Linked DNA regions of Azoarcus sp. KH32C. The protein of the gene in region 3 interacts with the protein of the main gene of each other region in a pairwise test. Links are inferred from orthologs where the notes say so. Each region holds a gene or a part of one and is shown on either strand. Other genes may lie near its edges.

Region 1 (9,561 bases), 1.5 Mb from region 3 along the record:
GCCCATGTCGCGTGCGATCGCGAGGCAGGTCGCCGAGTCGAGTCCGCCCGAAAGCAGGATCACGGCGCGTTTGGGATGATCGGTCATGGCAATGGGCTCGGACGTCGGTGCTGAGGCGGTGGACGAGGCGCGCTCAGCGGCCGCGCGCGTCGTTCCAGAGAATCTTGTGCAACTGGAGCTGGAAGCGAACCGGCAGGCGGTCGCGCACGATCCATTCGGCGAGGGTCGTCGGATCGAGTTTGCCCTGCACCGGCGACAACAGCACCGTGCTGCGCTCGGCGAGGCGGTGCAGCGCGATCTGCGCCTTCGCCCACGCATAGTCGGCCTCGTCGGCGAGGACGATCTTGATTTCGTCGTGCGCCGTCAGGTGGGGCAGGTTGTCCCAGCGGTTGCGTGCGACTTCGCCCGAGCCGGGCGCCTTGAGATCCATGATGCGGGACACGCGCGGATCGACCGATGCGATGTCGAGTGCGCCGCTGGTTTCGAGCGACACCGAGTGTCCGGCGTCGCACAGGGCGGTCAGCAAGGGCAGGCAGCCCTTCTGGGAGAGCGGTTCCCCGCCGGTGACGCAAACGTGGCGGATGCCGAGACCGGCAACCGTGGCGAGGATGTCGTCGAGGTCGCGCGTCTCGCCGCCCTGGAAGGCGTACTCCGTGTCGCACCAGCTGCAGCGCAAGGGGCAGCCCGTGAGGCGCACGAACACCGTCGGCAGCCCGACGCGTGTCGATTCGCCCTGGATCGATGCGAAGATTTCGGTGACGCGCACGCGGGTGGCGGGCGTGGTCGCAGAAGGCGTCGGCACGTCAGGGTTTCATGCCGAGGCGCTGGCGGGCTGCCTTCGCCGCGGAGCTGTCGGGATAGCTCTGGACCAGCTTCTTGAGGGTTTCCTGCGCAGGTTTCGCCTCGCCCAAGGCCTGCTGGCAATTCGCGAGGCCCAGCATCGCGTCGGGCGCCATCGGGTCGTTCGGCCAAGTGTTCAGGATGGTCTTGAAGTAGTTGTTGGCGGTCGCGACGTCCTTCGCCTGCAGCGCGGCGTTGCCCGCCCAGAAGTTGGCGTTCGGCAGGTAGCTGCTGCGCGGGTAGGCCTTGATGAAGTGGTCGAAGCTCGCCTGGGCCTCCTTGTACTTCCCTTCCTTCAGGAGGTTCAGGCTGCTTTCGTATTCGCGCGATTCGGCGGCCGGATCCACGGCCGGGGTGGCGGCTGCCGCGGCGGTTGCAGCGGTAGCGGCCGCCGTCTCGAGCTTGCGCACGCGATTGTCGAGATCGACGTAGAAATCGCGCTGGCGCTGCTTGAGGGATTCGATGTCGTGCAGCAGGACCTCGAGCTGGCCCTGCAGCTTGGATACTTCAGTGCGGAGCTGCTCGTTCTGGCTGGCCAGTTCGAGCTGCCCGCGGCTGCTGTTTGCCTCCATCCGATCGAGCCGGGTGTTGGTTTCCGTTCGCAGATTGACGATCTGGCGCCGTGCCTCATCGTCGTCGAACAGTGCGTGCGCAGGTGCGACGTACGAGACGGAAAGCAGGACGGCGAGCGGCAGGAGGCGTTTCATCAGAATTCGCCCGAGTAGAGCATGTCACCGCGGCGGTTCTGCGCGTAGCAGGCTTCCGTCGCTTCGGAGCAGCGCGGCTTCTCTTCGCCCAGGCTGACGGACTCGATCTGCGCTTCCTTCGCGCCGAGCAGGGTCAGCGCCTTGCGCACGGCATCGGCACGCTTCTGGCCGAGGGCGAGGTTGTATTCGCGGCTGCCGCGCTCGTCGGCGTTGCCCTGGATCAGCATCTTCATCGTCGGGTTCTGGACGAGGAACTTGGCATGGGCTTCGACCAGCGGACGGAACTCATCCTTCACGACGTAGCTGTCGAAGTCGAACATGACGCTGCGCTTGGAGAGGATGTTCTTCGGGTCGGTCAGTGCCGCGATGCCCGAACCGGTAGCGCTCGGAGCGGTGACGGTAGCGACGCCGGCGCCCGACGAAGCACCGCCGGTGCGATCTTCCACGGCAGCGCCGCCCGTGGGCTGGTCGAACGTGCCGGTGCTGCTGCAAGCAGCGAGGAGGGCGGAGATGAGGGCGGGCACGACAAGCTTCTTCATTGGTCTTTCCTTTGTTTATGCGTAGGGCAGTGCAGTTGCGCGGGGGTTAACGGAGTAGCGGGCCCCAGGCGGGCTCGCGGACGTCAGCGGCCTGCACCGACAGACGCTGCTTCACCCGGCCGTCGGACGAAACTGCCGCGAGCACCCCCCGGCCACCGCTTTCCGTGGCGTAGAGGATCATGCGGCCGTTGGGCGCGAAGCTGGGCGACTCGTCACGCGTCGAGTCGGTGAGGATCGTGGTCTGACGCGTGGCGAGGTCCATGATGGCGACCTGGAAGCGTCCGTTGTTCCGGGTAATGAAGGCGAGGCTCGAGCCGTCGGCCGCGGGGCGCGGCGTCACGTTGTAGCTGCCTTCGAAGGTTACGCGCTGGGCACTGCCGCCGTTGGCCGGCGAGCGATAAATCTGCGGGCTGCCGCCGCGATCGGAGGTGAAGTAGATCCACTCGCCGTCGGGCGACCAGGCGGGTTCGGTGTCGATGCCGCTGGAGGTGGCGAGGCGGCGCACGCCCGATCCGTCGGCATTGAGCACGTAGAGCTGCGACTGGCCGTCCTTGGTCAGCACGACCGCGAGGCGCTGGCCGTCGGGCGACCAGGTCGGCGCGGAGTTCGAGCCCTTGAAGTTGGCGACGACCTGGCGCTGACCGGTCGCGAGGGTATGGACGTAGATGACCGGCTTTTTCGACTCGAAAGAAACGTAGGCGAGGCGTTGGCCGTCCGGCGCCCAGGCGGGCGAGATGATCGGTTCGCGCGAGGCGAGCGCGGTGGCGGAGTTCTGGCCGTCGGCGTCGGCGATCTGCAGCTCGTAGCGCGAGCCGCTCTTGACGACGTAGGCGATGCGGGTCGAGAAGTAGCCGGGCTGGCCGGTCAATTTCTCATAGACGAAGTCGGCGATCTTGTGGCCGATGGCGCGGTTCTGTGCCGGGGCCATGCGCATCGTCAGCCCGCCCAGTTCGTTGAGCTTCTGCGTGTCGAACAGCCGGAAACGCACCTCGAAACGGCCGTCGCCTTGCGGGTAGATGCTGCCGGCCAAGGCGGCATCGGCGCCGCGGCCGCGCAGGCCGGGGAGGTCCGGCGTGACGGTGACGGGGAGCGGCGTCAGGCCGAGGTCGATCAGGCTGAACAGGCCGCTGCGTTCGAGGTCGGCGCGCACGACGTCGGTGACGGCGCGCGGCAGGCTGCCTTCATTTTCAAAGACGGGGATTGCGACCGGAAAGCGGCTCGCGCCCGCGCCGGTGATTTCGATCGACAGTTGCGCATGGGCCAGCAGCGACAGGGCTGCCAGCGCTGCACCGACCAGCGGGCGGAAGGGAGCAGGGAGCATTTTCATGGCGGACATGGGCCTTCAAGCGGCAATTATAGCGAACGGAGCCGAATTGGTGCCGTAAGGATCCAATCTGGCGTGAATTTGCATGATCAATCTTCTAGCGGGCGGAACTTGAGTTCGAGAGTACGCTCAAAAAGTTCCCCATCCTTGGGCAAGGGGAGCGGACTGGAGCGCCGGATCGCGCGTTCGATCGCGTCGTCGAGCGCCGGCACGCCGGAGGAGCGCTTCAGCCGGATCGCCAACACTTCGCCGGTCGGCAACTGGTCGACCTCGAACACGGCTTCCGGGTTGCCGCTGAGACCGGGCGGACGCAGCAGGTTGCCGCGCACCTTGGTGCGGATGGCGTTGCTGTACACGTCGCGGGAGGCCTTGCTGCTCGCGCTCGCGGCGCGCGCGGCGTCGTCCCGCATGATGCGTTCGGCTTGTGCGCGTGCCGCGGTCTGTGCGCTTTCCTGCGCGAGGCGCTGCGCCATGTAGTCGTCGCGGGGCGGTTCGACGGTCTTCTTCGGCTCGGGCTTCGGGGGCTCCGGCTTCTTCGGCTCCGGTTTCGGCGGTTCCGGTTTCTTCGGCTCGGGCTTGGGCTCCGGCTTCGGCGGCTCTGGCTTCTTCGGCTCCGGTTTGGGCGGTTCGGGCTTTTTCGGCTCGGGTTTCTGGGCCTTGTTCGCGATGTCGGGCTTGGGCTCGGGCTTCGGTTCCGGCTTGGGCTGTGGCTTGGGCGGTTCCGGTTTCGGCTCGGGTTTGGGCTGGGGTTTCGGCGGCTCCGGTTTGGGTTCCGGCTTCGGTTCCGGCTTCGGCGGGGGCGGCGGCGGCTCGGTCGGGGCGGAGGCCGGCGCCGGCGCGCCAACGAGGTCGACCTGCATCGCGGCCGGCGGGCTGCTCTGCCAACGGATGCCGAACACCAGGAAGGCGATCAGCACGACGTGCACGCCGAGGGTGAGCGCGAGCGAGGCCCATTTGCCGGGCTGTTCGCGCTTCGCGATGTGCAGGGGCGTGTCGTTCATCGGCTGCTGCTGGCGTTCGTTTGCAGGCCGACCTTCTGAATCCCGGCCTGGCGCAGACCGTTCAGCGTGTCCATGACCTTTTCGTAGGAGACGCGCTTGCTGGCGGCGATCACGACGGGCTGCTGCGGATTGCGTTCGATGGCTTCGCGCAGGCGCCGCAGCAGCTCCGTGTTGCTCATCGGCTGCTTGGTGGCGCTCGCGTTCTGCTGGAAGCCGAGGCTACCGTCGTGCTCGACGACGACGTACATCGCTTCGACGGCCGGTTGCGGGACGTCGGCCACCGAGGGCAGGTCGACGCTCCCGGTCTGGATCATCGGCGCCGTGACCATGAAGATCACGAGCAGGACCAGCATCACGTCGATGTAGGGCACGACGTTGATCTGGTTCATCAGGCGACGCTGGCGCATGCGAGTTCTCCGCCGCTCAGCGCAACTGGCGTTGCAGGATGTTCGAGAACTCTTCCATGAAGCTCTCGAAGCGGATGCTGATGCGGTCGATGTCGTGCGCGAAGCGGTTGTAGGCGACGACGGCGGGGATCGCGGCGAAGAGGCCGATCGCAGTGGCGACGAGCGCCTCGGCAATGCCCGGTGCGACGTTGGCGAGGGTCGCGGAGCTGACGTTGGACAGGCCGCGGAAGGCGTTCATGATCCCCCACACGGTGCCGAAGAGACCGATGTAGGGCGACACCGAGCCGACCGAGGCGAGGAAGGCGAGGTGGGCTTCGAGGTCGTCGACCTCGCGCTGGTAGGTCGCGCGCATCGCACGGCGCGCGCCGTCGATGATCGCGCCGTGATCGTGGCTCTTGACCCGCAGCTTGCTGAATTCACGGTAGCCGGCTTCGAAGATGCGTTCCATGCCGCCGGTGTCGTGGCGTGCGGCCGCGGCCGATTGGTACAGCGAGTTGAGGTCGCCTCCGCTCCAGAAGTCGCGTTCGAAGGTGTTCGTCTTGTTGCGCGCGCCGCGGATCTGGAAGGACTTGCGGAAGATCCAGTACCAGGACATTACCGACAGGGCGGCCAGCAGGGCCATGACGAGTTGCGCCAGGAGGCTCGCCTGGCTGACTAGGCTGATGATCGAGAGATCGTGGGAGACATTCATGCTTGAACGAGTTCTTTAAGTTTTTCCCGCATGTCGGGGGGGATCGGAGTGGGGCGTTTCTTGTCCAGATTGATACAAGCGATGACGAAGCGGCCGCGGAACAGCAACTCGTCGCCGCGCATCACCTTCTGCACGAACACGAGACTCGCGCCGCCGAGGGTTTCGATCGTCGACACGACATGTAACGCATCATCGAGCAATCCGGGTGACACGTATTCGCCATTTATTGATCGAACCACGAAAGCCAGGCGCTGCTCGGCCAGCATCAACTGTTGTTCGAAGCCCGCGGCGCGGAGCCATTCCGTCCGCGCCCGCTCGCAAAAACGCAGGTAGTTGGCGTAGTAGATGACGCCCGCGGCGTCGGTGTCTTCGTAATAGACGCGAACCGGCAGGGTGAAGGCCGTCATCGGGGCTTCACCGCCGGTGCTGACAGGAGGGAATGGGTGCATCGCAGCATTCTAGCCGAGCCGATGGCGATCGTTACATTTGCCGCATTGCAATAGTTTTGCAAAACGTTTTAGATCGTTCGGAGCATATTTGCCCAGAATGGCGGGCAGCGGGAGCTGGTCATCGCCCGGGAGCGAGCAGCAGAGCGGGCCAAAGTGCTATGCTGGGCGCCCTACCCCAAAAGTTTTCGTCAATTCCTTCGGACAGGTTGCAACGTGGTTCTTCCATTCTTCGGCAAGAAGCCCGCTCCGCGTGTGCCGGATGTCGCGCCGGAGCCGGTCGCCCAGGCGCCGGAACCGCCGGAGTTGTCGACCCTCGATTTCTCGGTCGGCGACCCGACGCGGGTGCTCGCGCATTGCGCGGGGCAGGTCGAAGTGCAGGAAATCGGGGGCGGTTCGGGGATCGGAGCGGCGTACGAGGAAGCGGCGGTGCTCTATGCCAATGGCAGTACGGTCGAGGCCGAGGCCCTGCTCAACGGCGTGCTCGACGGCGACGCGAGCCACACCGGCGAGGGGGTGTGGATGATGCTGCTCGATCTGTACCGGCTCACCGGCCAGCGCCAGAGCTTCGAGACGCGCGTACTCGACTACGCGACGCGCTTCGAACGCTCGCCGCCGCCCTGGCTCGATCTGTCGAGCGAGTCCGGCCAGGCGACGCGCCCCCGTCAGGCGCCTTTGGTGAACTTGGCTGGCGCGCTGTCGGGACAGGCGGCGAGTCAGTTCGAACAGATTGGGGTGATTGCGAAGAAGAGCGGATCGATCCGGATCGATCTGGGGCGGCTTCGCTCGGTCGACGTCACTGGATGTTCGCAGTTTCGTGCAGTCTTGCGCGAGTTGGCCGCGGAGCGGGTGAAGGTGTCGCTGCTCAACTGCGGTGCGCTCGCGGAAATGCTGTCCGGTCAGGTCCGTCCGGGCCAGGCCGAGGGGCGCGACATGTGGTTGCTGCAGCTTGAGCTGCTGCAGCACCTCGGAGAGCAGGAGCGCTTCGAGGATCTCGCGGTCGATTACGCGATTACCTTCGAGGAGTCGCCGCCGTCATGGGAGCCGCGCGCCGAGGCGCAGGCGACGACGAGTGCGATCGTGACCCACGAAGTGGTGATGGATCTGGATGCGCCCGCCGCGTCCAAGGAATTCGTGCTGGAGGGCGAGCTGACGAGCGCGTCGGTGGAGAAGATCCGCCAGCTTGCCGCTCAGGCCGCCAATCTGCAGCAGCTCGAGGTCGAGTGCGCGCAGCTGCGGCGCATCGATTTCGTCAGCGCGGGCACGCTGTTCAACATCCTCGCGACGCTGCAGGCGCAGGGGAAGCAGATCGTGCTGCGTAATGTCAATGCAATGGTGGCGGCGCTGCTGCGGGTCATGGGCGTCGATCAGGTCGCCGTGGTGATGCTGCGCGGCTGAGGCTGCGGGCTGCATCCCGTTCGGGCGAAGTCATGCAACGCAGAGGGCGCGGCGCGGATGCCGTGCCGGGCTCAAGGACAGATCAATGGAACAGTACCACGGGACAACGATTCTTTCGGTGCGGCGCGGCAACCGCGTCGCGCTGGGCGGTGACGGTCAGGTCACGCTGGGCAACATCGTCATCAAGGCGACTGCGCGAAAGGTGCGCCCGATCTACCAGGGCAAGATCCTGGCGGGATTCGCCGGCGGCACCGCGGACGCCTTTACGCTGATCGAGCGTTTCGAGGCAAAGCTCGAGAAGCACCAGGGCAACCTGCTGAGGAGCGCCGTGGAACTGGCGAAGGATTGGCGCACCGATCGCATCCTGCGTCGTCTCGAGGCGATGCTGGCGGTCGCCGACCGCGACAATTCGCTGGTGATCACCGGCAACGGCGACGTGCTGGAGCCCGAGCAGGGGATCGTCGCGATCGGCAGCGGCGGCGCCTACGCGCAGTCGGCAGCCCGCGCCTTGCTCGAGAATACCGACCTGCCGCCCGAGGAGATCGTGCGCAAGTCGCTGCAGATTGCCGGCGATCTGTGCATCTATACGAACCAGAGTCACGTGATCGAGGTGCTTGAGGGATGACGCAGATGACCCCCCCGGAGATTGTCTCCGAACTCGACAAACATATCGTCGGCCAGGGCAAGGCAAAGAAAGCCGTCGCGATTGCCTTGCGCAACCGCTGGCGCCGGGCGCAGGTCGAGGAGCCGTTGCGCAGCGAGATCACGCCGAAGAACATCCTGATGATCGGACCGACCGGCGTCGGCAAGACCGAGATCGCGCGGCGTCTGGCGCGGCTGGCCAACGCACCTTTCATCAAGATCGAAGCGACCAAGTTCACCGAGGTCGGCTACGTTGGCCGCGACGTCGAAACGATCATCCGCGATCTCGCGGAAATCGCGATCAAGGATGGACGCGAGCGGGCGATGAAGCGGGTGCGCGACCGCGCGATGGATGCGGCCGAGGATCGCGTGCTCGACGCGCTGCTGCCGCCGGCGCGCCCCGTTGGCCTCACGGAGCCCGAGCCGCAGGATTCGGCGACGCGCCAGAAATTCCGCAAGAAGCTGCGCGAAGGCGAACTGAACGACAAGGAAATCGAGATCGAGGTCGCCACTCACGCCATGACGGCCGAGATCTTCGCGCCGCCCGGCATGGAGGAGCTGACGCAGCAGATCCAGGGCATGTTCCAGAATCTCGGCGGCGGCAAGAAGAAGCTGCGCAAGATGAAGATTAGCGACGCGCTGAAGGCGATGGCCGACGAGGAGGCCGCGCGCCTGATCAACGACGAGGAGGTGAAGGCCGAGGCGATCACCGCCGTCGAGCAGAACGGCATTGTGTTCCTCGACGAGATCGACAAGATCGCGGCGCGCTCCGACATGCATGGCGCCGATGTGTCGCGTCAGGGCGTACAACGCGACCTGCTGCCGCTGGTCGAAGGTACGACGGTATCGACCAAGTACGGCATGATCCGCACGGACCACGTCCTGTTCATCGCGAGCGGGGCCTTCCACCTGTCGAAGCCGAGCGACCTGATTCCGGAGCTGCAGGGCCGTTTCCCGATCCGAGTTGAACTGGAGAGCCTGTCGGTCGAGGATTTCGAGCGCATCCTGACCCAGACCGATGCGTGCCTGACGCGCCAGTACCAGGCTTTGCTCGCGACCGACGGGGTGAATGTGGAATTTGGCACGGACGGCATCCGGCGGATCGCTGAAATTGCCTTCCAGGTGAACGAAAAGACCGAGAATATCGGCGCGCGGCGCTTATACACCGTGATGGAAAGACTACTCGAGGAAGTGTCTTTTGACGCAGGCAAGAGCGGACTCGAGAAGGTCGCTGTGGACGCCGCGTATGTCGATGCGAGGCTCGAAATGTTCGCGCAGCGGGAGGATCTCGCGCGCTACGTCCTGTGAGGTGACTATGAAGCTCTGGACAACTCTGGCGGTGGCGGCGCTGGTGGCTGCGGGTCCGGCCTTCGCAGACGGCCTGACGGTAGGGGTGATGGGCGGAAAGCACAACGGCTACGAGCGCTTCGGTGCGAATTTGCGTCTCAGCCCGATGTGGGAGCGCGACTGGGGGGGCTGGCACGCGGCCCTTCACCCCGAGTTCGAGCTGACACATTTCCGCCACGAGGGCGGCAATGGGCCGGACGCGCTCAACGAGGCTGGCGG
Region 2 (9,517 bases), 500 kb from region 3 along the record:
CTCGCCGAATCGTCCTGGCTTATAGCCGTGCTCGGTCTGGAAGTCCGGACTCGCCGCCTTCAGCGCCGCGACCACTCGCTCCTGCTTCGCCGCGGTCTCACGCGTGAATCCCGGCACTTCCTCGGCCGTCGAAAAGAACACATAGGGGAGCGCCTCGTCCCCGTGGATGTCGAGGAACAGCGAGCAGCCCGTCTTCTGCATCGCGGCACGCACGTGCAGCACTTCCGGACTCGCATTGAGATCCGGCGCAAGCCATTCGCGATTGAGATTACGGCCCGCGGCGTTCGTGCGCAGGTTGCCGTGAATCGCGCCGTCCGGATTCACGTTCGGCACAATGTGCAGCACTGCGCGTTCACGGATGTGACGCGCCACCGGATCCGCCGCATCGAGCAATCGCTCGAGCAGCCCCTCGATGAACCACTCCGCCATCGTCTCGCCCGGATGCTGGCGACCGATGACCCAGATCGGCAGCCGTCCCGGCGAATCCCGGCCCACGACGATGCGATCGATTTCCCGCCCCTCGACCGTCGCGCCGAGGCTGTCGACGCTCGCGAAAGGCGTCACCTCCGCCCAGCCGAGCATGTCCAGGTGCCGCTCGTAGGAATACGGCTCGAAGTAGGCGTAATAGACGCTGTTCCGCTCTGGCGTGTGCTCGACGACTAGTTGCCCGTCCTCGTAGCTCGTCGCATGGACGCGGAACCACGTGCGACGATCGTAGGACGCCACGCAGCGGTAACCCGGCCAGCCGTCCGGGTAGGCAGCCTCCGCGGCGTTCTCGAAAACCATGCGCAAGGCCTGCCCTTCGGCACCCTGCACGCGAAAATGGAACCACTGGCGGAATTCGGCCGCGTTGTCCGCACGCAAACGCAGACGGATATCTTGCGGGTCGTCGAGGCTCAGCACCTCGATCGCGCCGGAATCGAAATTTTGGCTGATTCTCACGAGTAAGCCCTTTCGATCATCCTTACGTCAATCGGCACGGCGCCGGAACACCAGCGTCGCATCGTCCGAGGCTTCCGGCGCGAAGACGTAGCCCTCGCTGTCGAAGCCCTTGAGCCCTTCCGCGTCCTCAAGGCGATGCCGAATCGCGTACCGGCTCATCAGCCCGCGCGCACGCTTCGCATAGAAGCTGATGATCTTGTAGCGCCCGCCCTTCCAGTCCTCGAAGACGGGCGTAAGCACGCGCGCCGACAACTTCTGTACCTTCACCGACTTGAAGTACTCGTCGGACGCGAGATTCACGAGGATGCCCTCCCTTCCGGCTTCACGCTCTGCAGCGATCAACTCGTTCAGCTTCAGCGTCAGCGTGTCGCCCCAGAACGCATACAGGTTTGCCCCGCGTGGATTTGCGAGACGCGAGCCCATTTCGAGCCGGTAGGGCTGGATCAGGTCGAGCGGGCGAAGAACACCATAGAGCCCCGACAGGATCCTCAGGTGCGCCTGCGCCCAATCGAGGTCCGCCTGGGACAGCGTCTTCGCGTCCAGGCCTTCGTACACGTCTCCGTTGAAGGCGAGCGCCGCCTGCTTGGCGTTCGACGGATCGAAAGGCAGCGCCCAACTTTCGTACCGTGCGACATTGAGGGTTGCGAGCTGATCGGAAAGATCCATCAAGGCAGCGATGTCGGCAGGAGACTTCTGTCTCAACACAGCGATCAGCTCCGACGCCTGGGACAGGAAATCACACTGCGTGAAGGTCGAGGTGACGGAAGGCGTTTCGAAATCGAGGGCTTTTGCGGGGGAAATGACGAAGATCATTGGAGTCGTCTTTATTGTCGGTAGCATTACATGGTAGCAAAACACCTCAGCCACGAGACCCATCATGTTTGACACGGCGCGCCCATTTGCGCCACATTTGCCGACCGCACCACCGCAGGAAAGCCGATGTCCAGCCCCAATTTGCTCCAACGCTCGCTTGCCGCAGTCTGGCACCCGTGCACGCAGATGAAGCAACACGAGGCCCTGCCGCTGGTGGCGATCACGCGCGGCGAAGGGCCGTGGCTGTACGATGCGGAGGGGCGCCGCCTGCTCGACGGGATCAGCTCCTGGTGGGTCAATCTCTTTGGCCACTGCAATCCCCGTATCAACGCCGCACTGCGCGACCAACTCGAACGGCTCGAGCACGTGATGCTCGCCGGCTTCACGCACGAGCCGGTCGTCGCACTGTCCGAGCGTCTCGCGGCGCTGACCGGCCACCGCCTCGGACATGCCTTCTATGCCTCGGACGGCGCATCCGCGACCGAAATCGCGCTGAAGATGAGCGTCCACTACTGGCGCAATCTTGGACGCCCCGAGAAATCGCGCTTCGTGAGCCTCGCCGGCAGCTATCACGGCGAGACGGTCGGCGCGCTTGCGGTCACCGATGTCGCGATCTTCCGCGACGCCTACGCGCCCCTCGTCCGCAGTGGCAGCATCGTCCCGACGCCGGATGCCCGACTCGCCGGCCCCGGCGAATCCGCAGCCGACGTCGCCCGTCGCGCCGCGACACAGCTCGAAGCCCACCTCGCACGCCATCACCACGAAACTGCCGCCCTGATCGTCGAACCCCTGGTTCAGGGCGCCTCCGGCATGGTGATGTACGACGAGGAATACCTTCGCCTCGCCCGCAGCTTGTGCGACCGCTACGAAGTGCTGCTGATCGCCGACGAGATCGCCGTCGGCTGCGGCCGCACCGGCAGCTTCTTCGCGTGCGAACAGGCCGGCATCTGGCCGGATTTCATCTGCCTGTCGAAGGGCATCTCGGGCGGCTACCTGCCGCTGTCCCTCGTCCTGACCACGCAGACGATCTACGACGCCTTCTACGACGATGCGACGGTCCGCGGCTTCCTCCACTCGCACTCATACACCGGCAACCCGCTCGCCTGCCGCGCGGCGCTCGCGACCCTAGACATCTTCGAACAGGATGACGTCCTCAACGCCAATCGGCAGCGTTCGGCCGAGCTCGGCAAAACGCTGCAGGCGCGCTTCGGCGAGCATCCGGCAGTCCGGCACCTGCGCCAACGGGGCATGATCGCCGCGTTCGACGTCGACACGCCGAAGCCGGATTTCTCGCGCCGGTTCTTCAGCGCAGCGCTCGACCACGGCGTACTGCTGCGCCCCATCGGCAACACGGTCTACTTCATGCCGCCCTACGTCCTGGACGACGCGCTTATCGCGCATCTTGTCGACGGTGCCGGCGCTGCACTCGACGAGGTCCTCGCGTGAGCACCAGGCTGCTCGACGAACTGAAAACGAACCTGGCGGAGCTCGACGCACGCGCGCTGCGCCGCGTCCGCCGCAGCCTCGAATCGCCCTGCGGCCCCTACGCACGGGTCGACGGCCGCGACATGCTGGCGTTCTGCAGCAACGACTATCTCGGCCTCGCCGCGGATCCCGCGATTGCTCAGGCCTTGCAACGTGGCGTCGAACGCTGGGGCGCCGGCTCCGGCGCCTCCCACTTGGTCAGCGGCCACTACACCATTCACGACGAGCTCGAAGCTCGCCTTGCAGCCTTTGTCGGCTGCGAACGCGCCCTTTATTTTTCCACCGGTTTCATGGCGAACACGGGCGTCGTTCCCGCGCTCGTCGGGCGGGGCGACGCGATATTCGCCGACCGCCTCAATCACGCCTCCCTGGTCGACGGCGCGCTCCTGTCGCGCGCCGACCTGCATCGCTATCCCCACGCCGATCTCGCGGCCCTCGAACGCTCGCTCTCGGGCTCGACGGCCAAGCGCAAACTGATCGTCACCGATTCGGTGTTCAGCATGGATGGCGACGTCGCGCCCCTCGCCGACCTGCTCGAACTCGCGGAACGTCACGACGCTTGGCTGATGGTCGACGACGCTCACGGCTTCGGCGTACTCGGCCCACATGGGCGAGGCGCCCTCGCGGAGGCCGGCCTCGACTCCTGGCGTCTGATCTACATCGGCACGCTCGGGAAGGCCGCGGGGGTGTCAGGCGCCTTTGCGGCAGGCAACTCGGAGGTCGTCGAGTGGCTGATGCAGACCGCCCGCCCCTACATCTTCACCACCGGTGCGCCTCCCGCCCTCGCCGAGGGGCTGATGGCAAGCCTCGACCGCATCGAACGCGGCGACGATCTCCGCACGCAACTCGACACCCTGATCCGCGTCCTGCGCGACGAACTCCGCCTCGAACGCTGGCAGCTGATGAATTCGCGAACACCGATCCAACCGGTCGTGATCGGCGACAACGCCGAGGCCGTTGCCGTTGCCCGGGCTCTTTGGGACGAAGGGATCTGGGTTCCGGCCATTCGACCGCCGACGGTACCGAACGGCACAGCCCGCCTGCGCGTCTCCCTGAGTGCCGCCCACACCGTTGCCGACGTCGAGCGGCTCGCCGCCGCCCTGCGGCGCCTGGAGGCCGCAAGATGAGTTCGGCTCCGCTGGTGCTGCTGCACGGCTGGGGGCTGACGCCAGCCGTGTGGCGAAACTTCTTGCCCGCCCTGCCCTCCGGCCTCGACATCCGCACTCCGGCGCTTCCCGGTCATGGATGCGACGCAGCCCCCGATTCGCTCGACATCGCCGATTGGGCTGACGCGCTCGCACCGACGCTTCCCGACGGCGCAGTCGTCTGCGGCTGGTCCCTCGGCGGCATGATCGCGATGAACCTCGCTCGGCGTCGTCCTGAAAAAGTCTCCCGCCTCATCCTGATCGGGACTTCGCCGCGCTTCATCGCCGACCCGCAGCAGGATTGGCCGCACGGGCTGGCCGCAACCACCGTCAGGGAATTCATCGACAATTTCGAGGCTGCGCCCGAAGCGACGTTGAAGCGTTTCATTGCGCTGCAAACGCTCGGCGACGCGCATCGCCGCCCTGTTGGCAGTGCCCTCACCGAGGCACTGACGGGCATCGAAACAAACAGCCTGCCGCATCTTGCTCGCGGCCTCCGCTTGCTCGCCGCGTCCGATCAACGCGCCATCGCCTCCGGGATTCGCCAGCCCGTCACGCTCATCCACGGCGCGGCCGATGCCTTGATGCCCATCGGCGCGGCTCACTGGCTCGCAAACGCTTTTCCGTCGGCCCGCCTTACGGTACTCGACAGCTGCGGGCACGCGCCCTTCCTTTCCCGGCCCGACGTATGTGCCGAGCAACTCGCCGCTGCCTGCAATGCCTGAAGGTCGCGTCGACAAACACTCCGTACGCTCTGCCTTCAATCGCGCAGCGGCCAGTTACGACCGCGCCGCCGCCGTCCAGCGCGAGATTTGCCACCGTCTTGCCGCGTTCGCTCTGACCGGTCATCAAGGGGCGAAGCGGCAGCGCATCCTCGATGCCGGGTGTGGCACCGGCTATGGCCTGAACATCCTCCGCGATACCTTTCCCGACGCCTCCAGCATTGCTATCGACTTTGCTCCGGCGATGCTTGAGCAGCTCATGCACTCGGCGAACCCGGACGACAAACCGATATTGCCCGTGTGCGGCGACCTCGAAGCCTTGCCGCTCGCTTCCGGCAGCTTCGACCTCGTATGGTCCAGCCTCGCCTTGCAGTGGTGCGACCCCAATCGCAGCCTCGGCGAACTCGCGCGCGTTCTGAAGTTGGGCGGCATGGCCTGCATCGCCACCCTCGGGCCACGTACGCTGTGGGAGCTGCGCGAAGCCTTCGCCGCCATCGACCAGGCCGAACACGTGATCCGCTTCCATGAAGCCGATTTCTGGCTGGCCGCAGCCCGGGATCATGGCCTGCAACCCGTCGCCCACACGCGTGAAGACGCATTCGCCCTCGCCCCCGATCTCCGCCGACTGTTACGCGACATCAAGTCGATCGGCGCCCAGACGGTCGGCGAACATCGTCGCCGGCAGCCCCTCGGACGTGCGGCATGGAACAAGCTCGAGGCCCGCTACGAAGCCCACCGGCGCCCGGATGGCCTGCTGCCCGCCACCTACGACCTGATCCTGCTCACGCTGAAGAAGCCTTAACCATGACGAACCGTCAGGCCTGGTTCCTCACCGGAACCGACACCGAAATCGGCAAGACTTTCATCACCTGCGCGCTGCTCCACGCCGCACGTGCCGCCGGCCGCTCAGCCCTCGGCATGAAGCCCGTCGCGGCGGGTGCCGAAGACGTCGACGGCGTACTAATCAACGAGGATGCCGCACGTCTGCTCGCCGCCGGCAGCTTCGATCCGGGCCTGCAGTGGCTGAATCCTTACTGCCTCACCCAACCCGTCGCCCCGCACATCGCCGCCGCCGCCGAGGGCGTCTCCATCGATCCATCGCACATCCTCAAGGCTTTCCGCCTGCTGCAGACGCAGGCCGATGTTGTTATCGTCGAGGGCGTCGGCGGCTTCCGCGTGCCGCTCGACGACGACTACGACACGGCCGATCTTGCCGTCGATCTTGGCTTGCCGGTGATCCTCGTCGTCGGAATGCGGTTGGGCTGCATCAACCACGCGCTATTGACCGTCGAGGCGATTAAGGCACGCGGGCTGCGCCTCGCAGGCTGGATCGCAAACTGCATCACCCCCGACATGCCACGCCTCGACGAAAACATCGCGGCGCTCCAGCAGCGCATTTCGGCGCCACTACTGGGCGTCGTGCCTTATGTCCCGGGAAACGACCCGTCGCTCGCCGCACAGCGCCTGCAACTGCCAGAGGATTGAAAACAGATCAGCGCCGAGCCGCACGCCGCTGCCGCACCTGCTCGAATAGGCAGATCGCCGCTGCCGCGCCGACATTGAGCGATTCGACCGCTCCCGGCATCGGGATGATCACCATGCCCCGGGCCAAAGCGGCAACCTCCGGCGAAAGGCCTGCGCCTTCCGAACCGAACAACCACGCTACCGGTCCGCGAAGGTCGCAATCGTACAGATCCCGCGCCCCCTTGCCCAAGCCTGTCGCGAGAACCGCGCCCCGGTAGTCCTTCAGCGCAGCAACCGGATCGACGCCCTCATGGATGCGAAGACAGAAGTGGCCGCCCATTCCCGCGCGCAGCACCCGGGGCGACCACGCATGCGCACATCCGGGAGTCATCAATACATCCGGAATCCCCGCTGCGGCGGCCGTTCTCAGGATCGTCCCCAGATTGCCCGCATCCTGAATGGTGTCGAGTAGCAGCAAGGAGGCGTCGAACGCTGCGCCGTGGCCGGCCGCGTCGGGAAGATCGACGACCGCCATCAAGCCGGACGGCGCATCGACCGGACTCACGTGCGCAAACAGCGAATCGGTCAGATGCAGCACGGGCGTTCCCCCACACTGCTCAAGCAGACCGGAAATTTCATCACGCTCGAGGCCCTGATCGCTCACCACCAGCTCTCGCAGCGGGAAGCGCGCGTCCAACGCCGCCTGAACGAGATGCGGGCCGTCGAGAAGCGTTTGGCCGTGGCTTCGGCGATCGCGCGACGAGTGCGCCAAGCCGTGCAGGCGTTTGACTGTCGGATTGTCGCGGGATGTGATGTGCTTCAAGAGACGAGCCTCAGACGCCCAGCCCCAGCGTCGCGATCCCGATCGTGACGATTCCGATGGCAAGGTTGAAACCGACCCGCTGCCGAATACCGTTCATCGCGACGGCCGCGGCGGCCCAATCTTCCCGCGCCACCGCACTACGCAGCTGCGGCCACGGGCGGAACCAGATATACATGAAGACCGCGATCATCACCGTGCCGGTAAGAAGCATCACATGCCAGGCCGTCGGTGCGTGCCCGAAGCCCACACGCACCAGCATCGTCCCGCCGCTGATTCCGATTAGCGCGACGGAGCCCCATACCAGGCGGAAGAAACGCGACAACACGCCCACCCACAGCACCAGGCGCTGCGGCGGCGCGAGCGTCGACGCCGCCGGTCGCAGGCACGCATACGCGAAGAGCATCCCCCCGACCCACGTGACGACCCCGGCCAGATGCAGGAAGAGCAGCAAATGATGAATCGTCATAGCAGCGTCCCGGCGGGCCAAAGTTCCGGATTCGCGACCAGATCGCGTACCGGCGCGAAGCTACGACGGTAGCAGTCTGCCACCCCATGGAGACGCAGTGCGGCAAGATGTTCCGCTGTAGGGTAGCCCTTGTGGCGCGCGAATCCGTACGCCGGATAGATGACATCGAGTTCGACCATCTGCGCGTCCCGCACCGTCTTCGCAAGAATCGAAGCCGCGGCGATGGCGGGCACGGTTGCATCCCCCTTGACCACCGCTTCCGACGGAACATCCAGCACGGGACAGCGATTGCCATCGATTCGTACAAGGTCCGGGCGATGCGACAAGCCGGCCACGGCTCGTTGCATCGCAAGCATCGTCGCGTGCAGGATGTTGAGGCGGTCGATCTCGGCGACCGTCGCTTCCGCGACCGCCCACGCCAACGCCCGCTCACGTATCAACTCGGCCAAACGGTCGCGCGCACGCTCGGTAAGCTTCTTGGAATCGTTCAGACCCTCGATCGGCCGTGCCGGATCGAGAATCACCGCGGCTGCCACGACCGAGCCCGCCAAGGGGCCCCGCCCTGCCTCATCGACGCCGCAGATCAAGCCGGTTGGTGGGACGGCTTCCATTCGGAACTCCGGCTCAGGTAGGGAAGAATCGCCGCAGCCGCCTTCTCGGCAGTGTTCTGGCGCAGCGTCAGGTGCATCGCAGAGAACCGCTCTTCCAGCCTTCGACACCCCTCGGGGTCGACAAGCCACTTCTCGAGCGCATCCGAGAGCGCTTCCGGCGTCGCTGCGTCCTGCAGCAGTTCCGGGACCACGGTCTCGTTACACAGAACGTTAGGCAAGCCCACCCAAGGCAGATAGGCCATGCGTTTCATGAGTCGATACTGCCACTTCCCCATCCGGTAGCAGATCACCATCGGCCGCTTCAGCAATGCCGCCTCAAGGCTCGCCGTCCCGCTCGCGACCAGCACCACGTCCGCGGCCGTCATCGCCTCGACGGCATGACCGAAGAGCATCCGCACCGGCAACTCCTTGCCAGGGAAACCCTTCAAGGCCTCGACGAACAGTTCACGAGTCTCCCGCGTTGCCAGCGGCACGACGAACGACACGTCGGGGTGACGTTCATGCAGGATGCGCGCTGCCTGCAGATACACCGGAGCGAGATTTCGCACTTCCGATTGCCGGCTGCCGGGCAGCAGCGCGACGACACGCGATTCCGGCGGTATCCCCAGCATTTCGCGCGCCGCATCGCGATCCGGGTGCAAGGGGAACACATCCGCGAGCGGATGCCCGACGTAATCCACCGGCACCCCGGCACGTTCATAAAGCGCGGGTTCGAACGGAAACAGGCACAGCATGCGAGACACCGAGCGTGCAATCTTCCGGATACGTCCGCCCCGCCACGCCCAAATTGACGGGCTGACGAAATGGATCGCAGGGATCCCCGCCGACCGCACCTGGCCTTCGAGCCACAGGTTGAAGTCCGGCGCATCGACGCCGATGAACGCATCCGGCCGCTCACGGCGAATCTGCCGCAGCAGGCTGCGACGGATTCCCGACAGCTCGCGATAGCGCTTCAGCGCGTCCACATAGCCGTGAACGGCCAGCCGCTCGCAAGCCCACTCGGCATTGAAGCCCTCCGCCTGCATCTTGGGGCCCCCGATACCGAA
Region 3 (9,599 bases):
CGGACAGGCCCCCACAATACTGGATCAGCCGGTCCGCCAAGGTGGACTTGCCATGATCGATGTGGGCAATGATGGAGAAATTTCGAATATGTTGCATGCGACAACAAAAGAAAGGTGCCATACGGCACCTTGAATGGATCGATTGAATCAGCTAAGCGGCGGATTCTAGCGGAAATCCGCGGCAATAGGCACGAATGGCCGCTTCGTCCAGGTGGTAATGACAAAGAACCTTGTCGCCTGCCACCACTACCGGCACCAACTCGTCCCAGCGAGCCTCCAGCTCCGGATCGGCATCGACGTCCAGAGTCCGCACCGACCACCCCAGCTCTGCGGCGAGCGGTTTCAGCTTATCCACTAGATCATGACAAAGATGACACCACTCGCGGCTCATCACCGTGAATTCGCGAACGACAGTCATTCGCCCGCCCGCAAACTAACATAGCTTGCCCCTTCGCTACGCTGCACCAGCAAGGTCACAGTCTGGCCATCCTTCAGATCGGACACCTGCCGGTTGTACGTTTCGAGCGTCTTCAGCGGAATCTGCCGCCCACCGACCACCATCGCAAGGATCAGATCGCCGACCTGGAGATCGGCACGCGCCGCCGCGCCCTGGACTCGCTCGACCAACAGACCATGATCGGCGTTACGCTCGCGACGTTGGGTCGCATTCGGGACAGCCAGGGCAAGTCCGAGCTTGTTCGGGGCCGGCGAAGCCCGCTCGGCACGTCGCGCGCGCCGCGCCGCATCATCCTGCCACTCGCCGACGACAACCTGCATCTCACGCAAGGAGCCTCCACGATAAAGGCTCAGCATTGCCGATGCACCGGGACGGCTCGCGGACACGATTCTCGGCAAGTCACTGGAATTCTCGACCGCCTTGCCGCCGAAACGGACGATCACATCGCCCTGCTCGATACCGGCCTTCGCTGCCGGTCCATTCTGCTCGACCGCACTGACCAGCGCGCCCTCCGGGCGCGGCAGGCTGAAGCTGTCAGCAAGCGAACGTGTCACTTCCTGAATCGCGATACCGATCCTGCCCCGCTGAACCCGGCCGGAAGCCCGCAACTGCGCCTGCACATCCATGGCAAGATCGATCGGAATCGCAAACGACAGCCCCATGAAGCCGCCCGTCTGACTGAATATCTGGGAATTGATCCCGACCACCTCGCCCTTCAGATTGAAAAGCGGACCGCCGGAATTTCCGGGATTGATGGCTACATCAGTCTGGATGAACGAGACGAAATTTTCATCGGGAAGGCTACGCCCCTTTGCACTGACGATGCCCGCCGTGACGGAATGGTCGAAGCCGAAAGGCGACCCGATCGCGACAACCCATTCGCCGACCTGCAACTTGGCGGGATCGCCGATAGTCAGTCGCGGCAGGTCGCTCGCTTCGATCTTGATCAAGGCGACGTCACTCCGCGCGTCGGCGCCGATAACGCGCGCCCTGAACTCGCGCTTATCCACCAAGCGCACAAGAATCTCGTCCGCATCCTCGACGACATGGGCGTTCGTCAGAATATAGCCGTCCCCGCTGACAATGAAGCCGGAGCCAAGGGAGCGATTGTCAGGGTCGGATCGAGGATGACCGGGCTTCTTGGGGATAAACCGACGAAAGAAGTCGAACATCGGATCGTCATGATCCAATCCCGGAAACGTTTGCGCCCCCGACTTCCCGGACTGTGCCGCACTGATATTCACCACCGCCGCCCCGTGCCGCTGCACGAGCTGAGTAAAATCGGGTAGTACCGCGGCACCACCCGCGCCGTGCGCGACGGGCACCAGAGCCAACAGCGAGACCAAGAACACTCGCCGAACCCAACCAAAAACCATCATCCGAACCTGCTCCGCTGCTCTTCTGCGCATTCACTCGCCGTCGTCATCTCGACACCGAGCCCCCCCCACACATCCGGCCGCTGCATCAGCCAGCGACTCAGCCCGAATGCCGACACCAATCCGGTCATCGCCCCAATCAGTGCGCTGAGATCTTCACTCCCCGCGGGGGAGAACAAGGTTCCAAGGGCCGCACCGACAAGTAGAAACACCACCGCAACGCCATATCCCAACAGGGCGCCGCGCAAGGGCGCGCGCGCATCCACCCGGAGATTGACCGTTTCTCCGACCTTGGCTCCCACTCCATTGCGCATCCGAAACAGATCAGTTCTCGCTTTAAAAGGATAGACCAGTCCCGACGATCGACATCCCCCTGGTTCATCGCAGCGACCGCAGCCACCCGTTCGATTGCGCACCCTCACCCAAGCATCGTCTCCGTCGACACATTCGACCACGGCGGCGATCTGAATCATCGCGCTACGGGTTCCATCGCGTCGGCGAGCCGCTGGACGGTTCGCAAGGGAACCTCGCCGAGAGCGGTGACTAGATGAGGACCGACCATCCGCTTGTAAATGTTGATAGCGCCGCTCGACAACTGGCCCGCCGCCAATCGTCCACTCGCCTGGTTGGCGGGCTCGATAAAAACCGAGATCGCTGCAAGACCGTCGCTATAGACGAGATGCAGGGCGTCGCCATGATCACGCCCCAGGGGCCTGCGCACTATCGACATCAACGAGAAGCCGGCGATCGGTGCCTGCACGCCCCACCCGCTGTCCTCGCGACGAATCTCGACACCATTCGCATGGACAACCTTCCAGTCCCCGTCGCGCGCGAGACGGGGCCGCACGGCCTCCATCGCGATGTCGCCGCCGATCTTCACGTCGCTGAATGCGAACTGTTCGATAATCTCGCCACGATCGTCCAGCGTACGCGACTTCAGTAGAAGCCCTGACTGCATTTCGGCCCACAACTGGTAGCCGAATCGATATTCGTCCTTCGGCTCCAGGATGATCTGCTGCGCCTCCATTCCCGCAATTCGCCCGACCTCCCCTTTCCGGATCCGGTAATTCTCGGCAATCCCCGCGAAGGACGACGGCAGCCGCGCAGGGAAAGCCCGCCGCCCCCCCGCTCGGTCGATAATCACTGTCCGCTGGTCAGGCAATATGCAGCGAACCTCGCTGCTGCTCCTGACCACCTCCCGCGGACTTCCGTCGAGCACCTCGAGGCGTTCATGCTCACCGGCCGCATCCATCATATGGACCACGCGCGAAGTCTCGAAGCTCTTGCCGGATTGGTAGATAAAAGTGCCCGAGTAATTGAGGCGCTGGCCGGCGGCGGCCATGCGCCCGAGCCAGGAGAGCGCATCTCCCGGGGTCTGCGCCATCGCCTGCGGTTCAACAAGCGTGAAGCAGAACCCCAGCACGACGAGAAGCCACTTCATCGGGCGCCGTCCTGACTGACTTCGGATATCGACCTGACGTGTTGGATAGCTCCGGAGATCGGCCCGCCTCCGGTCATCGATTGATGAGCAAAAACGTATTCTTGATGCGGATCGATCGCGGAAGACGTGACCGAGACAGGACGCACACCTGACACCTGGGATTCGACCAGCTGCAGTCGCGGCGAAACCTCAGCTACGTGACTCACGCCGGTAGGCTCGGCATACAGTGCATGAGCCACCCAGCCAACCGCCGCAACGCCCATCACCGAAGCCGCCAAGGGCATCAGCGAACGCCAGACCCCGGATGTGCCGGATTCCGCGCGTTTCATGACAGGCGCCAGCAATGTCGGCGCCGTATCGATTTCCGCCATCACCCGATCAACGAAGTCATGCGCCACGCATTCGTCGCCGCGCAGCGCATCGCCTATCAGACAATACGTCTCCCACTCGTTGCGCAGAATCGGCTCGCACCGGACCTCCTCGAGAACTGTACGTACGCACTGATCATCCAGTTCGCCGTCAAGAAATGCCGACAGTTTGTCCTTCATGAATACCACCTACCAACGTTTGTCAGGAGCCGTGTCCAGCAGCGGCCTCAGCTTTTCAGCAATTGCTTCGCGTGCCCGAAAGATCCGCGAACGCACCGTCCCGATCGGACAATCCATGATGCTAGCAATCTCCTCGTAGCTCAGGCCTTCGAGCTCCCTGAGCATGATCGCGGTCCGCAACTCCTCCGGCAACGCCTCCATCGCCTTGTTCACCGTATCGGCTATCTGCTGCGTCATCAGCAATCGTTCGGGCGTGTTGATATCCCGCAACTGATCGCCTTCCTCGAAGGTTTCAGCCTCCTCAGAGTCGAAACCGGTGGACGTCGGGGCACGCCGGCCCTGTGACACCAGATAGTTTTTTGCCGTGTTGATTCCGATCCGATAAAGCCAAGTGTAAAAAGCGCTATCTCCCCGAAACGACCCCAAGGCCCGATAGGCCTTGATGAACGTCTCTTGGGCCACATCCTCCACTTCGGCGGAATCGCGGATCAGCCGCGAAAGCAGTCTGTGCAGCTTCCGCTGGTACTTCGCAACCAGCAAGCCAAACGCCTGCTTGTCGCCGCGCTGTACGCGTTCGACAAGTTGCTGATCTATCTCGCGATCGCTCATGAGCGGGCCGTTTCCCTACGTTGGGCAAAATCCGCGCCAGTATAGCGACCCCCTATGAGTACGGCAAAGCCGGAGTTATCCAACAGACACGGACCGTTTCAAATAGTTCATACGTTGGTGTGGTCTTGCACTCGGTGCGCCACACGACCGTTCGCGATCTGCGGAAGACGCGCCCAGACGTGCTATATTGCCGCGCGCCCGTCCTTTGGTTTTCGCGATCTTGTCAAAACAATACGACGTACTCATCATCGGCAGCGGCACCGCTGGCCAGTCACTCGCCCTCAGACTTGCGGATCATCTGCGAATCGGGATTGTCACCAAACGCTCGCTGGCCGACAGTGCCAGCGCGTGGGCGCAAGGCGGCATTGCGGCCGTGCTCGACAACACGGACAGCATCGCCGCTCACATTCAAGACACCTTCACGGCCGGGGCGGGACTGTGCGACGCCAACGCGACCCGCTTCGTCGTCGAGCATGGCAAACAGGCGATCGAGTGGCTGATCGGAAGAGGAGTGCCTTTCACCCGGGAAGACGAATCCACGATCGGCTACCATCTCACGCGTGAGGGCGGTCATTCGCATCGCCGGATCATCCACGCCGCTGACGCGACGGGAGCCGCCGTCCAGGAAACGCTGAGCGAACAGGTCTGCTCGCATCCGAACATTGAAATTCTCGAAAATCACATTGCCGTCGATCTGATTCTCGGAAGCAAGATCGGCCTTCCGACTGAAGGCTGCCTTGGCGCATACGTCTTCGACATCGCAAATGATCGGGTCGTCACGATCGGCGCTCGCAGCACGGTGCTCGCGACAGGAGGGGCCGGCAAGGTCTACTTGTACACCACGAACCCGGACGTGGCGACCGGCGACGGGATTGCAATGGCCTGGCGTGCGGGCTGCCGCGTCGCAAACATGGAATTCATCCAGTTCCACCCGACCTGCCTCTACCACCCGCGAGCCAAGTCCTTCCTGATTTCGGAAGCCGTGCGAGGCGAAGGCGGTCTGCTGAAGCTGCCCGACGGAACGCGTTTCATGCCCGACCACGACGAACGCGCCGAGTTGGCGCCGCGCGACGTGGTGGCACGGGCAATCGACTTCGAAATGAAGAAACATGGCCTCGACTGCGTGTTTCTCGATATCAGCCACAAGCCCGCCGATTGGCTGCGCAGCCATTTTCCGAATATTCACGCACGATGCCTCGAACTCGGTATCGACATCACCCGTGAAGGCATCCCTGTCGTTCCGGCGGCTCACTATACCTGCGGCGGCATCGTCACCGACCTGGCGGCACGAACCGACGTCGGCGACCTGTACTCTGTCGGCGAGTCGGCGTGCACGGGCCTCCACGGAGCGAACCGGTTGGCGAGCAATTCGCTGCTGGAGTGTCTGGTGTTCGGCGAAGCCGCGGCCCGCGACATTCTCGCCCGCCCGCGCCAATCGCTGCCGTCGCTGCCTGGCTGGGATGAAAGCCGGGTGACGGATGCTGACGAAGAGGTGGTGATCTCGCACAACTGGGCCGAACTGCGCCGCTTCATGTGGGACTATGTCGGTATCGTTCGTACGACCAAGCGACTACAGCGCGCGCAGCACCGCATTCGCCTCCTCGCCCGCGAGATTGACGAGTTCTATTCGAACTTCCGTGTCAGCAACGACCTGATCGAACTACGCAATCTCGTCGTGACTGCGGACCTGATCGTGCGCTGCGCATTGCGCCGCAAGGAAAGCCGCGGCCTTCATTTTTCACGCGACTTTCCCGACACGCTCCCCAATCCCAAGGATACGGTCTTGCGGCCGGGTAAGGACTGATCAGCACAGCCCGCGGCGAAGGCCCCGGGCATTCTGGCTCAGCCTCTTTCCTCTCCCTCTTCCACGACATCCGTCTTCGCATTAAGCGCGGGTTTCGCCACGTGCCGGAACCAGATTCGAAGCTCGCGCCACGCATCACCATCCACGCCATCCGGCACGAGCATCATGGCTCCCCGGAGGGTCCGCCGGCGCGCACCATCATGGCGACTCCCTTCCCAGTGCAGCCACAATCCCCAGCCAAAATCGGTACTCGTTGCCCGCGGCAGGACATGAAGTTCTCCGTCAGGAATCATTAGATTCAGGCTGCCATCGGGCTGCAGAGTCAGAGCCATGCCCTGCTTGCGGCGTTCAGCCGCCATCACGGACCACTGCGACAACGCTGCGATCACGACAACGACAACCACTGCAAACGGAGGGAACGAGGACCGCAGAAATGCAAACGCCGCGATCATGTGAATCGCGGCGCTCAGTCCGACCGACAGCCTGGAAGGCTTCAGCCGGATTTCGTACGGGAAGCGCACGGGACGGCGCTCCCGACCCATCATCAAACGCGTCGGAATGCCAACGTGCCGTTCGTGCCGCCGAATCCGAACGAGTTCGACAGCGCTGCGCGGATTTCCATCGGCCGTGCCTTATTGGCGACGTAATCCAGATCGCACTGCTCGTCCTGCTCGAAGATGTTGATCGTCGGAGGAGCGATCTGGTTGTGAAGCGCGAGCGTCGTGAAAACGGCCTCGATCCCGCCGGCGGCGCCGAGCAGGTGGCCAGTCATCGACTTCGTCGAATTCACTGCGATCGACTTCGCACGATCACCAAAACAACGCTTGACCGCCGTCGTTTCGGCAAGGTCGCCCAACGGCGTCGACGTGCCGTGCGCGTTGATGTAATCAATTTCGTCGAGGGACATACCGGCATCGCGCATCGCATTTGTCATGCAACGTGCCGCGCCGCTACCGTCCTCGCATGGAGCGGTCATGTGGTAAGCATCGGCACTCATGCCGTAACCGACGACCTCCGCGTAGATCTTTGCGCCGCGGGCCTTGGCATGCTCGTACTCTTCGAGGACCAGAACGCCGGCGCCTTCGCCAAGCACGAAACCGTCGCGCCCCTTGTCCCAGGGACGGCTGGCAGTCGCGGGATCTTCGTTGCGGGTCGACAATGCGCGCGCCGAGGCGAAACCACCGATCGCAAGCGGAGTGACCGTAGATTCGGCGCCTCCGGCGACCATCACGTCCACGTCGCCATACTGAATCAACCGTGCTGCCTCGCCGATGCAATGAGTGGCAGTGGTACACGCGGTGACCATCGCCAGGCACGGCCCCTTGAGACCGAACATGATCGACAGGTGACCGGCGATCATATTGATGATCGTACCGGGGATGAAGAAGGGCGATATCTTCCTGGCCCCGCCCTTCACGTAATCGTCGTGAGTCGACTCGATCATCGGCAGACCGCCGATGCCCGAACCGATATTCACGCCGATTCGTTCGGCGTTGCCTTCGTTAACCTCGATTCCAGCATCCTTGAACGCCTGGATGCCTGCCGCCAGGCCGTAATGGATGAACACATCCATCCGGCGGGCGTCCTTGGGGGAGAGATAGGCACCGACATCGAAGCCTTTCACCTCGCCGGCGATCTTGACCGGGAAATTGGAGGCATCGAAGCGGGTGATCTCACCGATACCGGAGCGGCCGTTGACAATATTGTCCCAAGCCTCCGGAACGGTATTCCCGACCGGGGAGATAATGCCCAGACCGGTAATGACGACTCTACGACGGGTCAATGTACGCTCCGGTGATCAGGTATTACTTCTTCAGATGGGCGTTGACGTAGTCAATCGCCTGCTGAACCGTGGTGATTTTCTCGGCTTCTTCGTCCGGAATTTCGCACTCGAATTCTTCTTCGAGCGCCATGACCAGTTCCACGGTATCCAGCGAATCCGCGCCCAGATCGTCGACGAACGAGGACTCGGTCTTGATTTCCGACTCGTTAACACCAAGTTGCTCGGCGACAATCTTCTTGACGCGCTGTTCGATGTTATCCATGAACTAACTCCTTCCCTGAAATGATCCAGATATAAAAAAAGCCGGCGTATTCTACCAAAAAGGATGGCAACCGCTATCGCAGCCGGCGATTACGACATGTACATGCCACCGTTCACATGCAAAGTGGTCCCCGTGACGTAGGCAGCGGCAGGCGACGCAAGGAATGCCACCGCACCCGCAACCTCTTCCGGGCGCCCCAGTCGGCCAAGCGCGATATTGCCGAGCAAGGCGTCCCGGGCGGACTCAGGCAGTGCCCGGGTCATGTCGGTATCGATGAATCCGGGCGCGACGCAATTGACGGTGATATTGCGGCTCCCGAGTTCGCGCGCAAGCGCGCGGCTCATGCCGGCGACACCCGCCTTGGCTGCCGCATAGTTGGCCTGCCCAGGGTTCCCGGCACTGCCGACGACCGAGGTCACGTTAATGATGCGTCCGCCCCGCGCCTTCATCATGCCGCGCATGACGAGACGGGACATGCGGAAAACGGCCTTGAGATTCGTATCAAGCACCGAATCCCACTCTTCGTCCTTCATGCGCATCGCGAGGTTGTCGCGAGTGATGCCGGCATTATTGACGAGGATGCCGACAGCACCGAAACGCTTTTCGACTTCCGCCACGAGCGCTTCGCAGGCTGCAGCATCGGTCACGTTCAGCGCCAGACCGCCGCCCTTGATACCCGCTTCTTGCAAGCCTTTCTCAATATCCGCTGCACCGCCTTCGGACGTTGCCGTGCCGACGACCGTCGCCCCGAGCTTGCCGAGTTCCAGCGCAATGGCGCGCCCGATACCCCGCGACGCGCCCGTAACCAGCGCAACCTGCCCTTCCAGCGAAAAACTCATCCTGCTTACCTCACCGCCGCAATCGACTGTTCCAGACTGGCAGCATCGTGAATCGAGCCACCCTGTACTTCACCGGCAATGCGCTTGGTCATACCCGCAAGCACTTTACCCGGGCCACATTCGAGAATGTGGCTCATGCCACGCCGGGCGAGTTCCTGCACGAGCTCGATCCAGCGAACCGGCGAAAAAGCCTGTCGGACCAAGGCGTCGCGGATCCGGTCGGGATCATCGTATGCTGCGACATCGACATTATTGATAACAGCGATTTCCGGACGGCGAATCTCGACTGCCGCCAGACGCTCTGCAAGACGCTCGGCGGCCGGCCGCATGAGCGCACAGTGGAACGGCGCGCTCACCGGCAGCATCACCGCACGCTTGGCACCACGCGCCTTCGCAGCTTCGATCGCGCGCTCGACGGCAGCCCGGGCACCGGCAATCACGATTTGGCCCGGAGCATTGAGGTTGGCCGCTTCGACCACC

The links.
Region 1: the proteins of acpP (region 3) and ybgC interact in binary tests that used the Escherichia coli proteins (3 or more experiments, as listed by UniProt). The link is inferred for Azoarcus sp. KH32C from one-to-one orthologs.
Region 2: the proteins of acpP (region 3) and AZKH_RS11850 interact in binary tests that used the Escherichia coli proteins (3 or more experiments, as listed by UniProt). The link is inferred for Azoarcus sp. KH32C from one-to-one orthologs.

Annotation. Positions count from the first base shown.
Region 1 is NC_020516.1:4,739,895-4,749,455, reverse strand. What follows is about bases 4,212-7,112. They hold ybgC (tol-pal system-associated acyl-CoA thioesterase), read right to left. Parts: upstream 5,917-7,112; coding sequence 5,506-5,916; downstream 4,212-5,505. Other genes in these bases: AZKH_RS21290 (lipid asymmetry maintenance protein MlaB), read left to right, coding at 6,172-7,112; tolQ (protein TolQ), read right to left, coding at 4,835-5,509; tolR (protein TolR), read right to left, coding at 4,408-4,818; AZKH_RS21310 (energy transducer TonB), read right to left, coding at 4,212-4,411. Outside these bases: 7-cyano-7-deazaguanine synthase QueC, read right to left, coding at 1-87; 7-carboxy-7-deazaguanine synthase QueE, read right to left, coding at 134-802; tol-pal system protein YbgF, read right to left, coding at 804-1,547; peptidoglycan-associated lipoprotein Pal, read right to left, coding at 1,547-2,086; Tol-Pal system beta propeller repeat protein TolB, read right to left, coding at 2,133-3,422; more of AZKH_RS21310, read right to left, coding at 3,500-4,211; more of AZKH_RS21290, read left to right, coding at 7,113-7,353; ATP-dependent protease subunit HslV, read left to right, coding at 7,439-7,978; ATP-dependent protease ATPase subunit HslU, read left to right, coding at 7,975-9,303; AZKH_RS21275 (acyloxyacyl hydrolase), read left to right, coding at 9,311-9,561.
Region 2 is NC_020516.1:2,708,309-2,717,825, reverse strand. Bases 3,389-6,245 are described here. They hold AZKH_RS11850 (alpha/beta fold hydrolase), read left to right. Parts: upstream 3,389-4,381; coding sequence 4,382-5,110; downstream 5,111-6,245. Other genes in these bases: bioD (dethiobiotin synthase), read left to right, coding at 5,912-6,245; bioC (malonyl-ACP O-methyltransferase BioC), read left to right, coding at 5,103-5,909; bioF (8-amino-7-oxononanoate synthase), read left to right, coding at 3,389-4,367. Outside these bases: AZKH_RS11870 (M14-type cytosolic carboxypeptidase), read right to left, coding at 1-942; peroxide stress protein YaaA, read right to left, coding at 970-1,755; bioA (adenosylmethionine--8-amino-7-oxononanoate transaminase), read left to right, coding at 1,882-3,201; more of bioF, read left to right, coding at 3,198-3,388; more of bioD, read left to right, coding at 6,246-6,592; AZKH_RS11835 (RNA methyltransferase), read right to left, coding at 6,600-7,394; AZKH_RS11830 (CopD family protein), read right to left, coding at 7,405-7,860; rnhB (ribonuclease HII), read right to left, coding at 7,857-8,471; lpxB (lipid-A-disaccharide synthase), read right to left, coding at 8,444-9,517. UniProt on the Escherichia coli protein: The physiological role of BioH is to remove the methyl group introduced by BioC when the pimeloyl moiety is complete. It allows to synthesize pimeloyl-ACP via the fatty acid synthetic pathway through the hydrolysis of the ester bonds of pimeloyl-ACP esters.
Region 3 is NC_020516.1:3,200,401-3,209,999, forward strand. The notes cover bases 6,661-9,599. They hold acpP (acyl carrier protein), read right to left. Parts: upstream 8,281-9,599; coding sequence 8,041-8,280; downstream 6,661-8,040. Other genes in these bases: AZKH_RS14080 (protein YgfX), read right to left, coding at 6,661-6,756; fabF (beta-ketoacyl-ACP synthase II), read right to left, coding at 6,780-8,018; fabG (3-oxoacyl-ACP reductase FabG), read right to left, coding at 8,370-9,119; fabD (ACP S-malonyltransferase), read right to left, coding at 9,125-9,599. Outside these bases: lepA (translation elongation factor 4), read right to left, coding at 1-97; AZKH_RS14045 (glutaredoxin family protein), read right to left, coding at 152-418; AZKH_RS14050 (Do family serine endopeptidase), read right to left, coding at 415-1,833; AZKH_RS14055 (SoxR reducing system RseC family protein), read right to left, coding at 1,833-2,306; AZKH_RS14060 (MucB/RseB C-terminal domain-containing protein), read right to left, coding at 2,303-3,274; AZKH_RS14065 (sigma-E factor negative regulatory protein), read right to left, coding at 3,271-3,822; RNA polymerase sigma factor RpoE, read right to left, coding at 3,832-4,431; nadB (L-aspartate oxidase), read left to right, coding at 4,652-6,235; more of AZKH_RS14080, read right to left, coding at 6,274-6,660. UniProt on the Escherichia coli protein: Carrier of the growing fatty acid chain in fatty acid biosynthesis.